Regions from separate parts of the Arthrobacter sp. J156 genome, predicted to be linked through region 1. Evidence: riboswitches for the same ligand, from Rfam matches in the RefSeq annotation. Region 1 holds a riboswitch; the other holds the start of a gene.
What was found. Region 1 has a riboswitch for glycine ahead of gcvP (aminomethyl-transferring glycine dehydrogenase). Riboswitches for the same ligand answer to the same signal wherever they lie in the genome.
Positions count from the first base shown of each region.

Region 2: another riboswitch for glycine. It lies ahead of gcvP (aminomethyl-transferring glycine dehydrogenase); the one in region 1 lies ahead of gcvP (aminomethyl-transferring glycine dehydrogenase).

Region 1 covers NZ_CM149650.1:2,251,534-2,256,817, reverse strand. The annotation lists gene AC0QR5_RS10305 (ribonuclease HI family protein) at 1-95, shown strand, start outside; gene AC0QR5_RS10300 (serine hydrolase domain-containing protein) at 143-1,306, shown strand; gene AC0QR5_RS10295 (hypothetical protein) at 1,216-2,004, opposite strand; gene AC0QR5_RS10290 (hypothetical protein) at 2,001-2,270, opposite strand; gene AC0QR5_RS10285 (SGNH/GDSL hydrolase family protein) at 2,381-3,148, shown strand; glycine riboswitch at 3,221-3,319, shown strand; gene gcvP (aminomethyl-transferring glycine dehydrogenase) at 3,477-5,284, shown strand, end outside.
Region 2 covers NZ_CM149650.1:2,931,830-2,937,113, reverse strand. The annotation lists gene gcvP (aminomethyl-transferring glycine dehydrogenase) at 1-2,630, opposite strand, end outside; glycine riboswitch at 2,784-2,883, opposite strand; gene AC0QR5_RS13530 (FadR/GntR family transcriptional regulator) at 3,041-3,826, opposite strand; gene eat (ethanolamine permease) at 4,029-5,284, shown strand, end outside.

The DNA of each region.
Region 1 (5,284 bases):
TGGGCCCGGGGGCGGCCACCGCCGTCGGATCCCTCTGGCAGCGCGACGCGGGCCGCTGGCGCCTGCGCCTGCGGCAGGAGACGCCGGAAACCTGACACCGGACGCCGGCGGCGCGGCTTGCCCGTGTCCCTAGACTAGGGGCGTGAGTGATACCACCCGGCCCCAGGCCACCGTCGATCCGCGTTTCGAGTCGGTCGCCGAGCTGCTGCGCAGCTACGCGGAAGAGGATCCCGGCTATACGGCGCAGCTCGCCGTCTACCACGAGGGACGGCCCGTGCTGGACCTCGCCGTCGGCCCGGACGCCGATCCCGCGGCGCTGACCGGGGTCTTCTCCTGTTCCAAGGGAGCCGCCGCGATCGTCATGGCGCTGCTCGTCCAGGAAGGCGTCCTGGACCTCGACGCGCCCGTCGCCGCCTACTGGCCGGAGTTCGCCGCGAACGGCAAGGAGGCCGTCACGGTGCGGCTGCTGTTGAGCCACCAGGCCGGGCTGCAGGGGGTCGACGGCGGGCTCACGCAGGAGGAGTACCTCGATTCGCGCCTCGGCGCCCGGATCCTCGGAGCCGCCGCCCCGCGCTGGCGGCCCGGCACGGCCCACGCCTACCACGCCTTGAGTATCGGCGTGTTCATGGAGGAGCTCGCCCGCCGCACGGCCGAGGAACGCCTGCAGGACATCTACGAGCGCCGCGTCCGCGCCCCCTACGGCATCGATTTCCACCTGGGCCTGCCCGAGGAGCTCGAGCCGCGCTACCGCGACGTGCTCAAGCCGGCCCAGCGACCCGATCCGGGATTCATCGACCCCTACGGCCACTTCGGGCTCGCCGTGAACTCGACGTCCGGCTTCGACGGGCCGGACGGCCCCAGCACGGACATCCTCGACCTGCCCAACGTCAAGGCCGTCCGGGCCGCGGGCATCGCGGCGGCCGGCGGCGTCGCGAACGCGCGCGGGCTCGCACGGCTCTACGCCGCCGCGGGCACCGGGATCGACGACGGCACGGGTGCCGTCTCCGAGCCCCTGTTGTCGGAGGGCGTGCGCACCGCGTTCGCCGAGGAACAGGTCTTCGGCCCGGATCGCTCGCACGGGCTCATGGGCGCCTTCGGGATCGTGTTCATGAAGTCCCAGCCGCGCAACGACTTCGGCTCCTGGCAGGCGTTCGGACATGACGGCGCCAACGCCTCGCTCGCGTTCTGCGATCCCGCCTACGGGACCGCCTTCGGCTACGTGCCGGCCCGCGCCGAGGAATCCGGCACGGGTTCCCGCGGCGGCCGGCTCACCGTGGCGTTGCGCCAGGCGCTGCTCGCCGGCTGAGGGCCCGATCCTGGCCGGACCGCCTCGAGCCCCAGGAGGGGCCACCCGTGGGCCGTCGGCGCGGGGTGCCGCGGCCAGCCGTGAGTCGCGAGCGGCGTTCCGGGCCGGCCCGGCGAGGCCCAGGGGACGGCGAGCACCTCGGCAAGGCGTCCGCCGGCCGCCGTGCCACCCGCCGTGCCACTGGCCAGGCCGCCGCGGCGCAGCGCCCCCTGCCCGGCGCGCAGGACCGCGAGGGCCAGTGAACGTGCCGTGCCGAGGTCCTCGGCCAGCACGCTGACCTGCGCGAACGCGTCCGCCCGGTCGCCGGCCTCGGTCGCGATCGCCGCCGTGAAGCCGGGGGTGCCCGCGAGCGGTACGTCGGCCAGCAGCTCCGCTTCCCCCGGCGACGACGAGGCCGTGCGCGGCGCCGTGATCCCGGCCCGCCACGGGCGGCCGTAGAACGGATCGCCATAGCAGGGATCCGCGGTGTCCGGCGGGGCCGGGAACGGCGATCCGGCGCAATACACGTAGCCGCCGCAACAGAGAGCCCAATGCGGCAGCCGCAGGGCCGCCAACACGTCCCCGGCCGCCGCCACGGCCGCGTGCCCCGTCAGGCCCGCCGCTCCGCGCCCGACCGCCTCCCGCGCGGCGTGCAGCTCCGCCCGGTCGCCGGGAACGTGCAGTTCAAGGCCCGGTATGCCGCCGTCCGCCGCGTTCACGCCGCGTTCCCCTCGACCGGCTCCCGCTCCCCGGGGACGCGCGGCGGCGCGCTGCTGAGCAACTGCACCGCGGTGCCGCTGCGCAGGGCACCGGGCTCGACGGGCCGCAGCGGGGACCACTCCGAGGGGGCGCCCACGGCGACGGATGAAGAGGGGCCGGGCCCCGGCGTCGTTCCCGCGGGCTGGAGGGCGGTTCCTCCCAGCCAGCCCGCGGCCACGAGGCCGACGGAGGCGACGGAAGCGAAGACGGCGTGGCGGATCTGCACGGTGGATTCCCTTCGACGGGGGCCGCCCCGGCGGGCCGCCCTCTGTGCCTCCAGCCTCCCGCGGCCGGCTGGGTGTGGACTGTGCGGGGGCGCGTCGTAGGCTGGGGATCGTGGAATACGGCAAGCGCTTCGTGGCACTGGGAGACTCCTTCACCGAGGGCGTCGGCGACGACGACCCGTCGCGCCCCAACGGCGCGCGCGGCTGGGCGGACCGCGTCGCGGAGCAGTTGTGCGCGGCCGACCCCGGCTGGGGCTACGCCAACCTCGCCATCCGCGGCAAGAAGATCCGCCAGGTCGTCGACGAGCAGCTGCCCGCCGCGCTCGAGCTCAAGCCCACCCTCGCGAGCCTGTACGCGGGCGGCAACGACATCCTGCGGCCCAGCGTGGACATCGACGAGCTCATGGAGGGCTACGCCGGCGCCGTCGCCGCGCTGCGTGCCTCCGGCGCCGAGGTGCTCCTGTTCACGGGCTTCGACTCCGCCGGCTCCGCCGTCTTCGGCAAGACCCGCGGCCGGACCGCGATCTACAACGAGTGGGTGCGCGAGATCGCCGAGCGGCACGGCGCCGTGATCGCCGACTACTGGCGCTGGCGTGAGTTCCAGGACTGGCGCTACTGGGCCCGCGACCGGCTCCACATGGGCACGCCCGGGCACACCCTCATGGCCAAGAAGGTCCTCGAGGTGCTCCGCGCCTCCGACGCCATCCGGACCCCGGAGCTGGAGGCCGCGCCCGCCCTCGGCCGGCTCGCGAAGCTCAAGGCGGACGCCGCGTGGGGCCGGGAGCACGTGCTGCCGTGGGTCAAGCGCCGCCTGACCGGGACGTCCTCGGGCGATGCGCTCACGGCCAAGTACCCCGGCTACGTCCGGCTCGCCCCGTAGCACGGCCGGGCCACTTGGATGTGGCGCGCGTCTCGGAATACAATGAACGGGTGCCCGCAGGGGCACGGCCATCGACATGCGGCGGGAGAGACCCGCTCAAGCCATGGGCGGGCGCCGTAGGAGCAATTTCCTCCCCGGGAATCTCTCAGGCCCCCGTACCGCCGCGCAGAGGCCACTCTGGAAAGAAGTCGCGCAGACTCACCGACGGTGCAAGCGGGACCCGGGAGACCGGGAACCGCGGAATCTCTCAGGTCCAATACAGAGTCGGGGAGGGAACCGAAGCTCATTCGGCGTGCGTGCACACCGACCACCACGGGAGTTCCCTTTTATGACAGCGACCACGGCCACCACCTCCACCGCTTCCGCCGCGCCGGTCTTCGCCGACCGCCACATCGGCCTCGCCTCCGACGCCGCCCGGACCATGCTCGAGGCCCTCGGCTACGCGGACCTCGACGAGCTCGTCGACACCGCCGTCCCCGCCGGCATCCGCCAGGACGCCCCGCTCGAGCTCCCCGCCGCCCTGAGCGAGGAGGAGGCCCTCGCCGCCCTCCGCGCCCTCGCCGCGAAGAACACCGTCAAGACCCAGATGATCGGCCAGGGCTTCTACGGCACCAGCACCCCGCCCGTCATCCTCCGCAACGTCCTCGAGGATCCGGCCTGGTACACCGCGTACACCCCCTACCAGCCGGAGATCTCCCAGGGCCGCCTCGAGGCGCTGCTGAACTTCCAGACCATGGTCGGCGACCTGACCGCGCTCCCGATCGCCAACGCCTCCCTGCTCGACGAGGCCTCCGCCGTCGCCGAGGCCGTGCTGCTCATGCGCCGGGCCAACAAGGCCAAGGGCGAGGCGAAGACCGTGCTCGACGCCGACCTGTTCCCGCAGACCATCAACGTCGTCCGCGGCCGCGCCGAGGCGCTCGGCTTCGAGGTCGAGGTCGTCGACCTCGCCGCGGGCCTGCCCGAGGGCGACATCTCAGGGATCGTGCTGCAGCAGCCGGGCGACTCCGGCCGGGTCGTGGACCACGCGGGCATCATCGCCGCCGCCAAGGAGCGCGGCGCCATGGTCACCGTTGCCGCCGACATCCTCTCCCTGACCCTCATCGTCCCCCCGGGCGAGCAGGGCGCCGACATCGCCGTCGGCAACACGCAGCGCTTCGGCGTCCCCCTCTTCTTCGGCGGCCCGCATGCCGCGTACATGGCCGTCCGCGCGGGCCTCGAGCGCTCCCTCCCGGGCCGCCTCGTGGGCGTGTCAAAGGACGACGCCGGTGCCCCCGCCTACCGTCTCGCCCTGCAGACCCGCGAGCAGCACATCCGCCGCGAGAAGGCCACGTCCAACATCTGCACGGCGCAGGCCCTCCTGGCCATCACGGCGTCGATGTACGGCGTCTACCACGGACCCGACGGACTCAAGGCGATCGCGCGCCGCACCCACCTCGCCGCCCGCGCGCTCGGGGACGTCCTCGCCGGCGCCGGGATCGAGCTGGCCGGGACCGAGTACTTCGACACCCTGCGCGCCTCCGTTCCGGGTCGCGCCGCCGCGGTCGTCGCCGCGGCCGAGGAGGCCGGGGTCAATCTGCGCCTCGTCGACGCCGACACCGTGGGCGTCTCGACGGACGAGACGACGACGGCGGCGCACCTCGCCGCCGTGGCCGCGGCCTTCGGCGTGGCCGACGCCGACGCCCGGGTCGCCGAGGCCCAGGCGGCGGCCGGGACGGGACTGCCGTCCGGCGTCGAACGCTCCTCGGAGTTCATGACCCACCCGATCTTCCACTCCGTGCGCTCCGAGACCCAGATGCTGCGCTACCTGCGCCGGCTCTCCGACCGCGACCTGGCGCTCGACCGCACCATGATCCCGCTGGGCTCCTGCACCATGAAGCTCAACGCGACCGCCGAGATGGAGTCCATCTCCTGGCCGGAGTTCGCCTCCATCCACCCCTACGCCCCCGAGCACCAGACAGCCGGCTGGCGCGAGCTGATCGCCGACCTCGAGGCGCGCCTGAGCACCATCACGGGCTACGCGGGCGTCTCCATCCAGCCCAACGCCGGGTCCCAGGGCGAGTACGCGGGCCTGCTCGCGATCCGCCAGTACCACCTCGCCAACGGCGACGACTCCCGCACCATCTGCCTCATCCCGGC
Region 2 (5,284 bases), 680 kb from region 1:
CTGTTGGCAACCTGGTCGATTTCGGCGCGGATGAGGATCATGGCTTCGATGAAGCGGTCGATCTCGGCGAGGTCCTCTGACTCGGTGGGTTCTACCATGAGTGTGCCGGCCACCGGGAAGGACAGCGTGGGGGCGTGGAAGCCGAAGTCGATTAGACGCTTTGCCACATCTTCTGCCGTGACACCCGTACGCGCCGTCAGCTCGCGGAGGTCAAGGATGCACTCGTGCGCCACCAGTCCGGTTTCGCCGGTGTACAGGACCGGGAAATGCTCGTCGAGCCGGGCGGCAACGTAGTTAGCAGCCAGGAGTGCGGACTTGGTGGCCTCGGTCAGGCCCTGGCCGCCCATGAGCTTTACGTACGCCCAGGAGATCGGCAGGACTCCGGCGGAGCCGAAGCGGGAAGCGGAGATGGCGACGCCGTGGCCGGCTTCGTGGGCTGACTTGTTGGCGTCGCTGGGCATGAACGGTGCCAGGTGCGCTTTGGCAGCGACCGGTCCAACGCCGGGTCCGCCGCCGCCGTGGGGGATGCAGAAGGTCTTGTGCAGGTTCAGGTGGGAGACGTCGCCGCCGAACTTGCCCGGCTGTGCCAGGCCAACGAGGGCGTTGAGGTTCGCGCCGTCGATGTAGACCTGGCCGCCGGCGGCGTGGATGGCGTCGCAAACCTCCCGGACGTCGGCGTCGTACACGCCGTGCGTGGACGGGTAGGTGATCATGATGCAGGACAGGGAGTCTTTGTTGGCCTCGATCTTGGCGTACAGGTCGGCGTGGTCGATGGTGCCGTCGGCGGCGGTGGCTACCACCACCACCTTCATGCCGGCCAGGACTGCGGACGCTGCGTTGGTGCCGTGTGCCGAAGCGGGAATGAGGCAGACGTTGCGCTGCGCCTCGCCGCGGGAGTGGTGGTAGCCGCGGATGGCCAGCAAGCCGGCGAGTTCGCCCTGGGATCCGGCGTTGGGCTGGATGGAGACCTGGTCGTAGCCGGTGATTTCGGCGAGGTCCGCTTCCAGGCCGGCGATGAGTTCGCGCCAGCCTTCGGTCTGGGAGTCCGGTGCGAAGGGGTGGATGGAGGCGAATTCGGGCCAGGAGATGGCTTCCATCTCGGCCGTGGCGTTCAGCTTCATGGTGCAGGAACCCAGCGGGATCATGGTGCGGTCCAGTGCAAGGTCCCGGTCGCTGAGCTTGCGGATGTAACGCAGCAGCTGGGTCTCTGAGCGGTGGGTGTTGAACACCGGGTGCTGCAGGTAGCTGGTGGTGCGCCGCACCGAATCAGGGAGTTCGAAACCGGCAGCGTTCACGACGGGGCCGGCGCCAAAGGCGACGGCCACCGCGGAGAGGATCTCCGGGGTTGTGGTTTCATCAACCGATACGCCAACGGTGTCGGCATCGATGAAGCGCAGGTTGATGCCGCGCGCTTCGGCGGCGGTGATCACCTTGGCGGCGTTGGCCGGTACGCGGACGGTCAGGGTATCGAAGAAGGTCTCGGACACCAGTTCACGGCCGGCTCGCTTCAGGGTAGCGGCGAGGGCGCGGGCGTTGGTGTGGACGTTTTCGGCGATCGCCTTCAGGCCGTCGGGGCCGTGGTACACGGCGTACATCGAAGCCACGACAGCCAGCAACGCCTGGGCCGTGCAGATGTTGGACGTAGCCTTTTCTCTGCGGATGTGCTGCTCCCGCGTCTGAAGCGCCAATCGGTAGGCGGGAACGCCGGCGTTGTCCTTGGAGACGCCGACCAGGCGGCCGGGCATGGAACGCTCCAGGCCTTTTTGGACTGCCATATAAGCAGCATGCGGGCCGCCGAAGAACAAGGGCACGCCGAAACGCTGAGCGGAGCCGACGGCGATGTCCGCACCCTGCTCGCCGGGAGGAGTGATGAGGGTAAGGGCGAGCAGATCGGCGGCGACGGTCACCAGGGCGCCGCGTTCCTTTGCGGCGGCTATCACTGAGCTGTGGTCAAAAACCCGGCCGGAAACGCCAGGCTGCTGGAGTACTACACCGTTGATTGCACCGTCGGGCAATCCCTTGGAGAGGTCCGCGACCTCAACTTCGAAGCCGAGGGCCTCGGCGCGGCCCTTTACGATAGCAATGGTCTGTGGCAGGCAGTCTGCATCCAGCACCGTCTTGCCCTCAAGGGCGTCCTTGGTCTTGTTGGCCCGGCGCATCAGAAGCACAGCTTCAGCGACAGCGGTGGCTTCGTCCAAAAGTGATGCGTTGGCGATGGGCAGGCCCACCAGATCCTGGATCATGGTCTGGAAGTTCAGCAGCGCTTCGAGGCGGCCCTGGGAAATTTCGGGCTGGTACGGGGTGTAGGCGGTGTACCAGGCAGGGCCTTCGAGGATGTTGCGGCGGATCACTGGCGGCGTGAAGGCGCTGTAGTAGCCCTGACCGATCATCTGCACTGCAGTCTTGTTTTTGTTCGCCAGTCGGCGGAGCTCCGCGAGTACCTCCGATTCGCTCAACGCCTCCTTGAGCTGAAGGGGGGTCTCCCGGCGGATCGACTGTGGGACGGCGGAATCAACCAGCCCATCAACGCTGTCGTAACCGACGTATTTGAGCATGGTGTCAACGTCGGAGGAGTTGCGTGTGCCGATGTGCCGGTCAACGAATGCAGGAACGGATGACTGAATGGTCATGAGGAACTCCAAAGATCAGGTGGCTGGAAAGCCACTTTGAGTCGGGTTCCTCCCCGCTCTGTATTGGACCTGAGAGTTTCCGCAGGACCTGCTTTTAGCAGGCGCCGCTTGCACCGTCGGTGAGCCAGAGATTTGGCTGCTTTTCAGAGTTGCCTAACCGCGGCGGTACGTGGGCCTGAGAGATTCCTGGGGAGGAGTTGCTCCTACGGCGCCTGACTGGAACGTACCGGCAGGACTCTCCCGCCGCAGATCATAAGCAGTTTCACATGTAGGTGATACGGGCCACAACGTTAGCGTGCATGGGATCACTTTGCAACCGGCTGAACTCTTTTCAAGAAATTCTTGGATACCGCTGACTAGGCCAAGGGCTGTCTCAAGCGCTCCAGAAAAGAGACCCGATGTGCCAGAGGTCAGTTGAATACCTGGACGATTGCCGGGTTTGCGAGGGAATCGGACGGCGCTGGGGCTGGCGCGCCAGGGGAGCCGAGGAATCCGTTCAGCAGCGAAGCGGTTCCTTCCAAGTGGTCCTGAGTGGCTTTGAAAGCCGTCTCGTGGTCTCCGCGCAGGATAGCGTCAACGATCGCTTGATGCTGCTGGTTGGAGTGCTCCAGGTTGGGCTCCAAAAAGGGAATGCGATCCAATAGATCGCTGACTCGGGCCCGGACATCTGCCACTGCTGCAGCCAGGCTTGGTGAACCCGTTACTTCTGCAATCGCGACGTGGAATCTGGCGTCCTTGGGCCGGTACAGGTCCGAGGGTGCTGCTGCTACCTCGGCCAAAGTGTCCAGTAAATGTCTGCGTTGAGCTGGAGAAAGCCGCGCCCTGGCGGCCAACGATGCAGCCGCCGGCTCCAAAACGCTTCGAAATGTGAGTGCATCCTCGACCTCATCCGGATCTAAGTCCGCGGGCCGCACAGGATCTACGAATCGGCGCTTGGCAACGTAGGTGCCGCCGTAGCGGCCGCGCTGAACCTCCACGTAACCCGCCTTTTGCAACTCCGCCAACGCATCACGCAAGGTGGCCCGTGATACGCCCAGCAACTCAGCAAGCTCACGCTCCGCCGGCAACTTGGCTCCGGCGCTGAACAGTCCCAGCTTGATGTTTTGAAGCAGTCTCTCGATTGTTTCTTCGAAAGCGTTCCCATTTCTGACAGGGCGAAGGAACCGGGCTGGTGTCTCGAACGGGGCGTCTTCCATAGGTCAATCATATTCCGGTATAGAAAAATACCTATGGATGCACCCCAAATGGGCAGTCAAGCGGAGGACATGAAGCGGCTTTAACTAAAAATTACGAGAAGTTGGCCCCGCGGCTTGACGCCCAGCGTGACCTGACCCACACTGTTTGAAGACTTATGGACTGTAAATAGACCATTACCTCTTTTGGAAGAAGGCAAACAGTATGACACCTTCGCATTCGAACAAGCCTGTCAAAGACGACACCGGCTATCTTGAGCACCGCCAATTGAAGCGCGGGGCCGCAGGATGGGTGCTGCTGGCAGGGCTGGGTGTTGCGTACGTTATTTCTGGAGATTTCGCTGGTTGGAACCTGGGTTTGGCCCAAGGCGGCTGGGGCGGACTCCTCATCGCGTTTGTGCTCATTGGCATCATGTACACCTGCATGGTGTTCGGGTTGGCGGAACTTTCATCCACACTGCCGGCCGCTGGTGCCGGTTACGGTTTCGCGCGGAGGGCTCTGGGTCCGCTTGGCGGGTTCGCCACCGGAATGGCGGTGCTGATCGAGTACGCCGTGGCGCCAGCAGCCATCGCAATTTTCATTGGGGGATATATAGAGGCGCTGGGGCTGTTCGGGCTCACGAACTCCTGGCCGGTCTACCTCGCCACCTATGCCGTGTTTATCGGGATCCACCTACGCGGTGTCGGCGAGGCATTGAAGATGATTTTCGCGATCACTGCGGTCGCGGTCGTAGCCCTGGCCGCTGTCGTCATTGGTCTGATCCCGCATTTCAACCCGGCAAATCTTTTTGACATCGTTCCCGACGGTTCGCCGGCCTCGAGCGCTTTCCTTCCCATGGGCATCAGCGGAGTCCTCGCAGCTTTCGTGTACGCCATCTGGTTCTTTCTCGCCGTCGAAGGCGTGCCCCTGGCAGCTGAAGAAACCGCCAATCCCAAAAAAGACATGCCCCGGGGCATCATCGTCGCTGTGCTCATCCTGGTCGTTTTTGGTTCACTGATGCTTATTCTTGTTCCCGGCGCGGCCGGCGCGTCGGCTATGAGCGAATCCGACAACCCCCTGCCGGAAGCACTCCGTCTGGCTTACGGCGGCAACACAGTTCTTGCCGACTTCGTTAACTACGCAGGTCTGGCAGGGCTCGTCGCCAGCTTCTTTTCCATCATTTACGCCTACTCACGGCAACTCTTTGCTTTGTCCCGCGCCGGATACCTCCCCAAGTGGCTGTCGCTAACCGGCAAACGACGCACACCCTACTGGGCGCTCATCGTGCCAGGTACCATAGGCTTCATCCTGGCTGCCACCACAGGCAACGGTGGTCTGCTCATCAACATCGCCGTGTTCGGCGCCACCGTTTCCTATGTCCTGCTGAATCTCTCCCACATCGTGCTGCGAAGGAAAGAACCGGACCTCCCCCGCGGCTACCGGACTCCCGGCGGTGTGGTCACCACCTCAATCGCGCTGGT